Regions from separate parts of the Blastococcus sp. SYSU D00922 genome, predicted to be linked through region 3. Evidence: predicted binding sites of a transcription regulator. Region 3 holds the regulator's gene; each other region holds the start of a gene.

Region 1 (4,172 bases), on a different contig from region 3:
TGTCCTCGCGGTGGATCATCATGACCATGTCGGCGTCCTGCTCGATCGAGCCGGACTCGCGGAGGTCGGACAGCATCGGCTTCTTGTCCTGACGCTGCTCGGAGCCACGGTTGAGCTGCGACATCGCGATGACGGGGACCTCGAGCTCCTTGGCCAGCAGCTTGAGCGCCCGGGAGAACTCCGAGACCTCCTGCTGGCGGCTCTCGACGCGCTTGCCCGACGTCATGAGCTGGAGGTAGTCGATGACCACGAGCTTGAGGTCGTTGCGCTGCTTGAGCCGCCGCGCCTTCGCCCGGATCTCCATCATCGTCATGTTCGGCGAGTCGTCGATGTAGAGCGGGGCGTCCGCGATCTCGCCCATCCGGCGGGCGAGCTTCGACCAGTCCTCGTCGCTCAGCGTGCCGGCGCGCATGTGGTGCAGCGGCACCTTCGCCTCGGCCGACAGCAGACGCATGGTGATCTCGTGCTTGCTCATCTCCAGCGAGAAGATGGCGGCCGGCAGGTGGTGCTTGACCGACGCGGACCGGGCGATGTCCAGGCCGAGGGTCGACTTGCCCACACCGGGACGGGCCGCGATGACGACCATCTGACCGGCCTGCAGGCCGTTGGTGAGCTCGTCGAGGTCCCGGATGCCGGTCGGCACGCCGCGGCTGACGCCGCCGCGGCTCGCGATGGCGTCCAGCTCGTCCATCGTCGGCTGGAGGATGTCCTCGAGGCGCGAGTAGTCCTCGCTCATCCGCTTCTCGGTGACGTCGTAGATCTCCTGCTGCGCCCGGTCGACGATGTCGTCGACGTCGCCCTTGCCGCCGGCGGCGCCGTAGCCGAGCTGCACCACGCGGGTGCCGGCCTCGACGAGCCGCCGCAGGACGGCCTGCTCCGCCACGATCGCGGCGTAGTAGCCCGCGTTGGCCGCCGTGGGCGTCGAGGCGATCAGGGTGTGCAGGTAGACCGCGCCGCCCATCTTGGACAGCTGGTCGGTGCGGTTGAGCTCCGCGGCGACGGTGATCGCGTCGGCCGGCTCGCCGCGGCCGTACAGGTCGAGGATGCAGTCGAAGATGATCTGGTGCGCGGGCCGGTAGAAGTCGGGGCCCTGCAGGGCCTCGACGACGTCGGCGATCGCGTCCTTGCTGAGGAGCATGCCGCCGAGCACCGACTGCTCGGCGGGGATGTCCTGCGGCGGCTGCCGGTCGTAGGCCGGTGCCGTCGCTGAGGGCCGGCTGAGTTCGTCGGCCACCGCCACGCTGGGTTCCTCCGTCTCGTGCATGGCGCGCCCGCACCACCACTCCGTGGGGAAGCCGGAGTTCGACGGGCGCCGCCGGACCGAACGTCTGTTCGGTGATTGCTACCGCCGGGCACTGACAGTTCGGCGCCCGGCGGCAGCTGAGGAGGACGTTAGGAAGCCGGAGGGCCCCAGGTCCAACACCCGTGTGCACGTCGATCTGCACAACTTGTGGACAAGTCGGTGGATCCACGCCTGTCGACATGTGGAGACGTCGGGGGACACGGGCAGGTCACCCCGCGTCCACCCGCCCGCCACCTGCGACAACCGCCTCCACGGGCTGTGGACACGAGAAAGTGGGCAAGAATTTTCCGGCGTGCCGCACCACGAGTCACAGGCCTCCCGGGAGGGCGACGGACCGCCGTCGCCGACCTCCGGGGAGCCGCGCGCACGAGTTCCCCACAGGGCCTCCGGGCGGGCCAGCATCGGTCGCTCCGCCGCGCACCGGCGCGGTGCCCGATGGAGGGAGCAGCGATGGCAGTGAGCCGGACGCCGGTCAACCCGTGGCCGTGGTCGGTCGCGATGGGCTTCAACCAGGCCGAGGTGGTCGAGGGGGCCACACGGGTGCTCGTGTGCTCCGGTCAGACGGCGATGTCGGCCGACGGCGTCCCGCAGCACGCGGGCGACATGGCCGCCCAGGTGGCGATGGCCCTCGACAACGTCGAGGCCGTCCTCGCCGAGGCCGGGATGACGTTGGGCGACGTCGTGCGGCTGGACATCTTCACCGTCGACGTCGACGCGTTCTTCGCCAGCTACGGGTCGGTGGTCGAGCGGTTCGGCCGCGCCGGGGTCCGGCCGGCGAGCACCTTGCTCGGCATCAGCCGGCTGGCGTTCCCGGAGCTCCTCGTGGAGCTGGAGGCGACAGCGGTGGCCTAGCGGCCCCGGAACGCCGCCAGGGGCGCCGGACCGCGGTCCGACGCCCCTGGCGGGCATGTGCCACCCCTCGACGAGGGGCGCGCGTTCAGCTGGGGACGACCTCGATCGCCAGCTGGGTGGTGACCTCCGGGTGCACCCGCACGGTGACGGTGTGCTCGCCCGTGGTCTTGATGCTGCTCGGCAGCTCGATCCGGCGACGGTCGAGCTCCGGGCCACCGGCGGCGGTGACCGCGGCGGCGACGTCGGCGGTGGTGACGCGACCGAACAGGCGGCCACCCTCACCGGCACGGGCCGGGACGCGCACCGTCAGGCCGGACAGCTGCCCGGCCACGGCGGTGGCCTCCTCGTGCGAGCGCACGTCGCGGGCGGCACGCGCCCGGCGGAGCGACTCGACCTGCTTCTCGGCGCCACGGGTGGCCTTGATGGCCAGGCCGCGGGGCAGCAGGTAGTTGCGGCCGTACCCGCCCTTGACCTCGACGGTGTCGCCGGAGGAACCGAGGCCGGTGACCTCCTGCGTGAGGATCAGCTTCATCGTGCTCATGATCAGCGCGCCGTCGAGGTGTAGGGCAGCAGGGCCATCTCACGGCTGTTCTTGACGGCCGTGGCGACGTCCCGCTGGTGCTGGCTGCAGTTGCCGCTGACGCGGCGGGCACGGATCTTGCCGCGGTCGGAGATGAACTTCCGCAGCAGGGTCGTGTCCTTGTAGTCGATGTAGGTCGCCTTGTCCTTGCAGAACTGGCAGACCTTCTTCTTGACCTTGCGGATGGGGGGCTTGGGCACCGGGTTCTCCAGGTGTGTCGTTCAGGGAGTTGAGATCAGAAGGGCGGTTCGTCGGACGGACCGGCGGGCGTCGACCACGGGTCGCTCGCACCGCCCCCGCCGCCACCGCCGCCGGAGAAGCCGCCTCCGCCGCCACCGAAGCCGCCGCCGCCCTCACCGCGGGAGGCACGGGTGACCTTCGCGGTGGCGTAGCGGAGCGAGGGGCCGATCTCGTCGACCTCGAGCTCGATGACGGTGCGCTTCTCGCCTTCCTTCGTGTCGAAGGAACGCTGCTTGAGCCGGCCACTGACGATGACCCGCGAACCGCGGGTGAGCGACTCGGCCACGTTCTCCGCGGCCTGGCGCCAGACGTTGCAGCGGAGGAACAGCGCCTCGCCGTCCTTCCACTCCTGCGACTGGCGGTCGAAGGTGCGGGGGGTCGACGCAACGGTGAAGTTGGCGACGGCAGCGCCCGACGGCGTGAAGCGCAGCTCCGGATCGGCGGTCAGGTTGCCGATGACGGTGATGACGGTTTCGCCGGCCATGGTCAGTGGACCTCGGGCCGCATCAGCTTCGTGCGCAGCACCGACTCGTTCAGGTTGAGCTGGCGGTCCAGCTCGGCGACAGCGGCAGGCTCGGCCTGGATGTCGATGACGGCGTAGATGCCCTCGACCTGCTTCTTGATCTCGTAGGCCAGGCGACGCCGGCCCCAGATCTCGGTCTTCACGGTGCCACCGGACTTGGTGACGACGGTCAGGAACCGGTCGAGCGAGGGCGCGATCGTGCGCTCCTCGAGATCGGGGTCGAGGATGACCATCAGTTCGTAGTTCCGCACGGAGAACCCCACCTCCTCTGGACTTGGCGGCTGCAGGACATCTGCAGCAGGAGGGTCGTGCATGCGTAGCGCGCCCCGGCACGTGCCGAGAGCGCGCAGCTCGAGGTTACCAGTGCGCCGGAACGACCGTGGCCGCCGTCCCCCGGGGGGACGACGGCCACGGACCGGTTCGGGTTCGTCAGCGGGTGGCGCGCGACGCCTGGTGGGTGCGGACGAGCGCGGCGGTCACCGCGGCGAGGGCGACGACGGCCGCCAGGGCCGCGGCCGGCAGCGCCTGCGCCGGCGCCGACTCCGACGCCGCCTCGGTCACGGCGTCGCCCTCCTCGAGCGCGGCACCGTCGAGCCCGGCGAGCTGGCCGAAGACCGGCACCGAGGCGCCGTCGTAGCTGCCCGGGACGCCACCGGCACCGCCGGAGCCGGCAC
Region 2 (4,172 bases), on a different contig from region 3:
CCCGCGCTGAAGCAGTGGTCGAAGGGGCGCGCGACGCTCGTCGGGGACGCCGCCCACCCGACGTCCCCCTATGCCGCGTACGGGGCCGGCATGTCGATCGAGGACGGCTACTTCCTCGGGGTCGCCCTGCGTGGGGTCGACCTCGCCGATCCCGCCGCCGTCTCCGAGGCCCTGCAGTCCTACGAGGACCCGCGCAAGCCGCACACCGCCAAGCAGGTGCAGATGGCCTGGATGCTCGGCAAGGTGTTCCACCACGCGCCCGCGCCGCTGCGACCGATCCGCGACTTCGTCTTCGACCACACCCCGTTCCTCCAGAAGGTGGCCGGCGACTCCAACCCGCGCGAGATCAACCAGCAGCTGGCGCTGATCGAGTAGGACGACCGCGCGACCGGCGGTCAGAACGGTGGCGGGTCGTCGGACGGCTCGTACGGCGGCGGCCCGGGATCGCGTGGCCGACGGCCGGGTGGCCGGGTCGTGCGGGTGACGCCGGACGGGCTGGTCACGTGCAGGGTGCCGTCGGCGTCCAGCCGGAAGGCCCAGCCGCGGGCGAAGGTTTTGAGCCGGTGGTGCGACCGGCAGAGGCAGCAGAGGTTCGCGCACGTCGTCGCCCCGCCCTCGGCGTGGGCGACGACGTGGTCGATGTCGGCCCAACCGACCCGCTGACCGCAGTTGGGCATCCGGCAGCGGCGGTCCCGGGTTCTCACGAAGCGCTGCTGGGCCGCCGTGGGCGCGTAGGTGCGGGTGGCCGGCGGCGCATCGAGCACCGGGCAGTCGCAGTCGGTCGACGGGTGCTCGGCGCAGCCCTGCGCGGCGCGGCGGGTCAGGTCGGCTGCGCTGACGGTCGCCCGCAGGCGCCCGTCCGGATCCGTGATCGCGAACGTCAGCGAGCCGCCCTCGGGCGTGGTCAGGCCGAGCGCGCCGATCCGGCGGAGCAGCTCGCGCACGTGGGCGGCGGTGACGGGGAGCCCGTCGACCTCCCCGCCCCGGGCGGAGGTGCCCTCGAGCCCGTCGAGAGCAGCCGTGACCGCCACATGCACGGTGACCCCCGGCAGGCCGTTATCGGCCGGTCGCAGGGTGCGCATCGAGTGGATCGACGCGCGGATCTGCCCGATGGGACGCGGGTCGCCGTCCGCCTTGGCCATCGTCGCGAGCTGGTCGATCAGGTCGTAGCAGGCGGCCGCCTCGTCGGCGGGCAGGTCGACGGCCAGGGTCGCCATCCCGTCGCCCGCGTCCCGGCAGCGCACGTCCGCGTTCCGCCTGGCCTCCCGGTGGCGCTCGTCGATCGCGGTGGCGTCCAGCTCCGCCAGCAGCTCCAGCGCGCGTGCCCGCAGCCGGGCCAACGACAGATCACCCGCTTCCGGCAGCAGCGCCGCCTCCACCGTGCGTGCCAGGGCGGGGAGCGTGTGCTGCAGCGCGTCGGCCAGCACGCCGGCGCGGCGCTCGTCGATGTCCCCGCGGCGCAGCGCGGCGAAGGTAGCCGGCAGGCTCTCCCGCCAGGTCCAGGCTCGCCGGGCGCGGAACGCGGCCGTGCCCCGGCCGAGGTTGATGGCATGGGCGACCTCGTCGGGGAAGAACTCGCTCACCCCGGGGAACTCGGGATCGCTTCGCCGCCAGGCGCGGCTGCGCGCGCCCGGGGTGCCCCGCGCCGGGTCGTCGGTGTCGGGGCGCAGCTGCGCGAGCCGCAGGATCAGTTCTGCCTCCCGGGCGGTCTCCCGGGCCCGGTTGCGCTCGAGGCGGGCGAGTTCCGCGGCGACGCCCTCGTCGTCCAGCGACCACACGGGCGGTCGCGGATCGGGCTCCGGCCGGGTCAGCACCCAGTCGAGGAGGAGGCCCTCGAAGCTGGAGGTGCCGGTCGTCCGTCGCATGGATCGAACCTACGTTCGACCACTGACGATTTCTGTCCACAGCTCGTCGCAGCGTCGTCGAGCCGTACCTCCATCCGTTCGATGCGCGGCCGCGAACCCGGGCTGGTGCGCGCGAGCGCGCGCGGGTCCTTCGAACCGACTAGGACCCGGCCGGCGACTCCGCGGGCGCAACGTGGTCCGCGGCGGCGCGCCGCTGGATCCACCGGTCCACGAGGACGTCCACCACCGCCAGCACCAGCGCGGCGACGAGGAACCCCGTCGCGACGAGCAGGCCGTGGGTGAAGGCGCTCGCGAAGTCACCGCGGGTGGCGGCGACCCGCGCGAAGAACACCGAGCCGACGGCCGCGATCCCGACGGCCGCGCCGATCCGCTGGCCGACCTGCAGCAGACCGCCCGCCGTCCCGGCCCGCTCGACCGGCACCTGCGAGAGCGTGAGCGCCTGGTTCGGGGAGATCACCAGCCCGGCGCCGAGGCCCCCGACCAGCAGCGGGGCCAGGGTCGCCCAGCCGGTGCCGCTGTCCGGGACGAGGTGCACGGCGAGCAGCGTCCCCAGGAAGCCGAGCGCGGCGAGCAGCAGCCCGACGGCGACCAGCGAGCGCCCGAAGCGGTGCACGACCCGCCCGCCGAGAGCGGCGGCCGCCGCCGAGCCGACCGCGAACGGCGTGATCGCCAGGCCCGCCTCCAGGGCGCTGTAGCCGAGGCCGGTCTGCAGGTACAGCGTGAAGACGAAGAACAGCGGGGTGAAGCCGGCGAAGAACAACGTGATCATCGACGCGCCGAAGGACCACGACCGCAGGCGGAACAGCGCGAGGTCGACCAGCGGTTCCTTGCCCCGGCGGGTGTAGCGGAACTCCCAGGCGATGAACGCACCGATCAGCAGCGCGGCGACGGGGATCAGCAGCCACTTCGCCGAGCCCTCCCACTGCCGCTCCTGCACCAGCGGGAGCAGCAGCGCGACGATGCCGGCGCCGAGCAGGACGACGCCCAGCGGGTCGTAGTCGTGCCGACGGCGCTGCCCCTCGTCCGGTGGCGGCAGCAGCTTCCACGCCAGGGGCATCGCGGCCAGCCCGATCGGCAGGTTGACGAGGAAGACCCACCGCCAGCCGTGGTCGGTGCCGAACACGGCGATCAGCGCGCCGCCCAGCAGCGGGCCGACCGCCGTGGAGACGCCGACCACCGTGCCGAAGAGGCCGAACGCCGTCCCCCGTTCCCGGCCGCGGAACAGCTGCTGGATCAGCGCGCTGATCTGCGGCGTGAGGAGGCCGCCGGCCAGGCCCTGCACGAGCCGGGCGATGACCAGGGTCAGGCTGGTCGGCGCGAGGCCGCAGGCCAGGGACGCGAGGGAGAACAGCCCCAGGGCCGCGACGAACATGGTCCGCCGGCCGCGGACGTCACCCACCCGGCCCGCCGGGACGAGCAGCAGCCCGAAGGTGAGCGCGTAGCCCGAGACCACCCACTGCAGCTCGCTCTCCGAGGCCTGCAGCCCCTCGCGGATCGAGGGCAGCGCGACGTTCACGATCGAGACGTCGAGCAGCACCATGAAGCCGCCGACCAGGCAGACCGCCAGGGCCTTCCACCGACGGGGGTCCGCCCCCTCGTCACCTCCACCGTGGGCGTGCGTGTCCGACTGCCGCTGCGTTGCTGCCACCGATTCCCTCTTCCCGACCGTGTGCCGGGTCGGGGCTACCCGAGGTTGTCGCGTGCAACCGATCTCGGGACCGGAACCTCCTGAGGGTGGCGCGCCGCCGTCCCCCACCGGCAGAGTGACCCGCCATGACGGAGCAGGTGCTGGTGGTGGGTGCGGGCCCGGCGGGTCTGGCGGTCGCGGCGGTGCTCCGGAAGCGAGGGGTCGAGCCCCTCGTGGTCGACCGCGGCGAGGCGGTCGGCGATTCCTGGCGGGCCCGGTACGACCGGCTGCACCTGCACACCCCGCGCGTCCAGTCGGCGCTCCCCGGCCTGCGCATGCCCCGGGCGTACGGCCGCTGGGTGGCCCGCGACGACGTCGTCCGCTACCTCGGGGACTACGCGGCGCACCACGGGATCGCGCCGCGGTTCGGCACGACCGTGCGCCGGCTCGACCGGGAGGGGCCGGTGTGGACCGCCCGCACGGACGACGGCGACCTGCGGGCGGCCCAGGTCGTGCTGGCGTCGGGCTACAACTCGGAGCCGCTGCGGACCACCTGGACCGGGGCCGAGACGTTCGGCGGGACGCTGCTCCACGCGTCGGAGTACGCCAACCCCGAGCCGTTCCGGGGCAGGGACGTGCTGGTGGTCGGCGCCGGCAACACCGGCGCGGAGATCGCCGCG
Region 3 (4,172 bases):
GCCACCGACAGGTGGCGCTCCGGGAGGCGGAGGGAGGCCAGGTCCGTCCACGCCGTCTCCTCGACACCGCCGAGGACGACCCGGACCCACACCTGGCACGAACCGTTGGCGTCGTGCCGCCAGCCGAGCAGCTCGCCGGCCCACCAGGTCCCTGCCTGGTAGACCTCGACGGCCTGCGGTTGACTGGTGAACACAGCTGCTCGGTTCTCCATGGCGCCTGACACGCGACGACCGTAAGCGGTGGAACGACCACAGAGTGTGAAGACGCCCGCACTGAGGGTTGACGAAGTCGCGCTCCGACGTTGTGGACCTATTGCCGTGGCGAGCGCGCCCTCAGCCGCTACGGGCACGCTCGCCGCCTCGTGGCCGTCCGGGCGCAGATCAGAGCCCCGGGCGGGCCCGACGCGCCGAGGACCCGCCGCGCCGGTGGTCACGGCAGGACCAGCGTCTGCCCCGGCACGAGCTCCGAGCCCTGCAGCCGGTTGAGCACCTGGATCTCGTCGACCAGCGCACGGACGTCACCACCGCCCTCCACCGCCGAGGCGATGGACCACAGCGTGTCGCCGGGCCGCACGACGACGCTGCTCTCCCCTGCCAGCCGCAGACCGCCGTCGTTCCCCGCGACGAGCGGATCGAGCCACGACCCCAGGGCGACACCGCACGCCAGCGCCATGACCACGGCCAGGCGTCGGGCCCGACGGGTCAGGCGGAGCCGGGGGCGCTGCACCCTCGCGAGATCGGCACGAGGGCCGGCCACCCGCCGGGGAGCAGCGCCGGCGGGCACGGCCCGGTCGGCAGGACGCGGCGTGGCCGGACGGCGCGAGGGAACCGCCGGAGTGGCGGCGGGCTGGACGGGCGGACGGCAGACACCGACCCGCGAGGGGCTGCGGCGCGACGGGTGAGCCAGCGGCGGCCGCGCCGTCGCCCCGTCGGCACCCACGACGACGAGCCTCGGGCGCCACGGCGCCTGGACCTCCTCGTCGAACTCCAGCACGGCCTGCTGAACGCTCCCCATGACCCGTCCTCCTTCGCTGCGTGACCGGCACCTGCTCGTCGAACGCCTGTTCGATTCGAACGACTGTTCGATGTCTACCGGACGGGTCCGACGAAAGCCACACGACGCGGCATCTGCTTCGAACATGTGTTTGATCCAGGACGTCCGACGCGCTACCGTCCGTGCCACGGACACAGGCGCTGCGCGAGCGGCGGACGAGGAGGCGACGTGGCGGAGAAGAGCGGGAGCTCAGGCGGCCGCAAGGCGTCCGGGGATGCGGGCGCGCAGACGGCCGCGGTCCGGTCGTTCCCCGACCGGGGTGCCGACGGGGACGGGCTGACGCAGCGCCAGCGCCGGGTCCTCGAGGTCATCCGCGACTCGATCGAGCGCCGCGGCTACCCCCCGTCGGTCCGGGAGATCGGGGAGGCCGTGGGCCTCTCGTCCGCCTCGTCGGTCGCGCACCAGCTGTCGGTGCTGCAGAAGAAGGGCTGGCTGCGGCGCGACCCGAACCGTCCCCGGGCGCTCGACGTGCGCCTGCCCGGCGACTCGCCGCACACGGTCCCCGCGCCCGCCGAGGTCGGGCTGGGCGAGGACACGCAGGTGCCGGCGCCCATGTACGTGCCACTGGTCGGCCGCATCGCGGCCGGTGGTCCGGTGCTCGCCGAGCAGGCCGTCGAGGACGTCTTCCCGCTCCCCCGCGAGCTGGTCGGCGAGGGCACCCTGTTCATGCTCAAGGTGGTCGGTGACTCGATGGTCGAGGCAGCGATCTGCGACGGCGACTGGGTCGTCGTCCGGCAGCAGCCCACCGCCGAGAACGGCGAGATCGTCGCGGCGATGATCGACGGCGAGGCCACCGTCAAGACCTACAAGCGGCGCGACGGGCACGTCTGGCTGCTCCCCCACAACCCGGCCTACGAGCCGATCCCGGGTGACGACGCGACCGTGCTCGGCCGAGTGGTCAGCGTGCTGCGCCGGGTCTGAGGCAGGCGGCACGAACGGCGGGTCCCACCGAGTCCGGGTGGGGCCCGCCGTTCGCCTTCGTCGGGGCCTCGCGACGGCGTCAGGGCCGGCGGCGCAGCTTTCCGCCGATCCAGACGACCATGGTCGCGACGCCGGCTGCGAGCAGCGCCGACGTCCACGGCGACAGGCCTGAGCTGGTCAGGTCGGTGAAGCTCGGGACGGGACCTTCGGGAGCCGGCGGCGCCGCGGCAGGCAGGTTCGCCGCCGGCAGCGGGACCTGCGTGAGGTCGCTCGGCGAGCCCTCGCTGGCGACCAGCAGGCTCGTGCCGTCCAACGAGAAGCTGATCGCCTCACCCTGCGGCGAGTCCGGCAGCGGCACGGTCACCGGGGCCGCGGCGAGCGCGCCCACGACGTCGCTGCCGGTCAGGGCCCAGACGTACGCGTCGGTGTACGTGCGCAGCGCGAGGTAGCGCCCGTCGGCGGAGACCGCCCCGCCCGTGACGAGCAGCTGTCCCGCACGCCCCACCGGACCACCGGGAGTCCCGGTCAGCGTCATGTTGACGCCCGCCACCTTCGCCAGCGCCACCGTCCCGCCGTCCACCAGCGGGGACGCCGGGCTGTAGACGCCGCTGGCGCCCAGCACCTCCTTGGTCACCACGTACGGCGTGCCGTCCGGGGCGAGCAGGAGCGCCTCGGCGTCGTGCGGCCCGTCGGGATAGGTGAGCCGGAAGACGCCGGTCGTGCCGTCGGGCCGGAGGGCGAGCAGCGCCACCGTCGAGCGGGTGGCGTTGTTGTCCCCCGTGTCGGCCAGCCAGACGGTCCCGTCCGCGCCGACCGCCATGTCCTCGGGGTCGTAGGGGTCCACCGGCGCCGAGTGGGAGTCGACCACCTGGCAGCCGGCGTCGAGGAGGTGGACCGCCAGCTCCTCGCCGCCGTCGTTCATCGCGAGGACGCCGTCGGTGACGGCCACCACCCCTGACAGCTCGGCCAGCCGCGGGTCGGTGATCTGGCAGAGGGCGGCGGGCGCGACGGCGTCCTCGCCGTGAGCGGGCAGGGCGGAGCCGAGGACGAGGCCGGCGCCGAGGAGGCCCCCGGCGGCCAGCAGCCGTCCCCGCACGCCGCTACGCGGTCTGCCGGCCTCGGGCACGTACCCAGCGTGACAGAACGATTGCATCCAGTCGGTGAACCACGCCCAACAGCACGATCCCCACGGCTCCGCCGACGACGGCGTCGGTGATCCAGTGGAAGTCCAGCGACACCATCGCCAGGCCGGTCGCCACGGGCCCGGCGATGCTCAGCCACCAGAAGGCCCGCTGCACGCGCGCGGGCAGGTCGTACTCCACCGCCAGCCAGCGCGCGACGCCCCACATGATGACCGCGTTGGCCACGTGCCCGGACGGGAACGAGGCGCCGTCGAGGTGGAAGAAGACCTCGTCCGGGTGCCCGGGAGCGGTGCGCCCGGTGCCGTGCTTGACCGCGTAGACGCCGAGGGTCAGCGTCCCGAGGGCCAGCAGCACCCGGAGCAGCGGCAGCCACGTGCGGTACCGCCAGCCGAGGTAGCCGACGAGGACCGCCAGCACCCCGAGGATGGTGGCCCGCCCGCCGAGCTGCGTCACCGCCCAGACGAAGGGGTAGCCGGCCGAGTCGCGCAGCCCCCACCCGCGGACCACGTGGGAGACGCGCAGGTCTGCCCGCTCGAGCGCGCCGCCGGTGAGCAGGTCCGCCGTGATCAGCGCGCCCACCAGGAGCGCGCCGATCATCAGCCACCACGGCGGCCGCCCGATCGAGACGGCGCGGGTGCGCTCGGGCGCGCCGGCGTCCCGCACCGCGCCGCTGGTCACCCCGTCACCGTACCGGCCCGTGACCGGACCGTGATCCAACCGAGGTGGACGCCCCGGGAAGTCAGGCGACGGGGGCGGCGAACTGCTCGAGCAGGGCGGCCAGGCCACCGTCAACCCGTGCGGTCAGCCGGGTGCCGCCGTCCTCGTGCCGCTCGGTGAGCACCTCGCCGTCGCGGTGCACCCGCGCGACCAGGTCACCCCGGTCGTAGGGCACCAGCACCTCGACGTCGATGTCGGGATGCGGCAGCCGGGCGGCGACGAGCTCCCGGAGCTGCTCGATCCCGGTGCCCGTGCGGGCCGAGACCCACACCGCACCCGGCAGGGCACGACGCAGCGTCAGGATGGCTTCCTCGTCCATCGCGTCGACCTTGTTCACG

The links. The regulator LexA, encoded in region 3, represses DNA repair genes until DNA is damaged. The targets are predictions, from matches to a motif close to TCGAACANNTGTTCGA.
Region 1: the regulator LexA is predicted to act here: its motif matches at 1,321-1,336, upstream of dnaB (replicative DNA helicase).
Region 2: the regulator LexA is predicted to act here: its motif matches at 1,869-1,884, upstream of ACI78T_RS04145 (DUF222 domain-containing protein).

The regions. Positions count from the first base shown of each region.
Region 1 covers NZ_JBJGZL010000004.1:218,692-222,863, reverse strand. Annotated here, with positions in the region: gene dnaB (replicative DNA helicase) at 1-1,264, opposite strand, end outside; gene ACI78T_RS08255 (RidA family protein) at 1,754-2,155, shown strand; gene rplI (50S ribosomal protein L9) at 2,241-2,687, opposite strand; gene rpsR (30S ribosomal protein S18) at 2,699-2,935, opposite strand; gene ACI78T_RS08240 (single-stranded DNA-binding protein) at 2,971-3,459, opposite strand; gene rpsF (30S ribosomal protein S6) at 3,462-3,749, opposite strand; gene ACI78T_RS08230 (hypothetical protein) at 3,928-4,172, opposite strand, start outside.
Region 2 covers NZ_JBJGZL010000002.1:304,776-308,947, forward strand. Annotated here, with positions in the region: gene ACI78T_RS04140 (FAD-dependent oxidoreductase) at 1-375, shown strand, start outside; gene ACI78T_RS04145 (DUF222 domain-containing protein) at 396-1,865, opposite strand; gene ACI78T_RS04150 (MFS transporter) at 2,005-3,513, opposite strand; gene ACI78T_RS04155 (flavin-containing monooxygenase) at 3,639-4,172, shown strand, end outside.
Region 3 covers NZ_JBJGZL010000015.1:44,156-48,327, reverse strand. Annotated here, with positions in the region: gene ACI78T_RS18065 (hypothetical protein) at 1-224, opposite strand, end outside; gene ACI78T_RS18060 (LysM peptidoglycan-binding domain-containing protein) at 431-1,015, opposite strand; gene lexA (transcriptional repressor LexA) at 1,223-1,975, shown strand; gene ACI78T_RS18050 (hypothetical protein) at 2,055-3,071, opposite strand; gene ACI78T_RS18045 (phosphatase PAP2 family protein) at 3,076-3,795, opposite strand; gene hflX (GTPase HflX) at 3,857-4,172, opposite strand, start outside.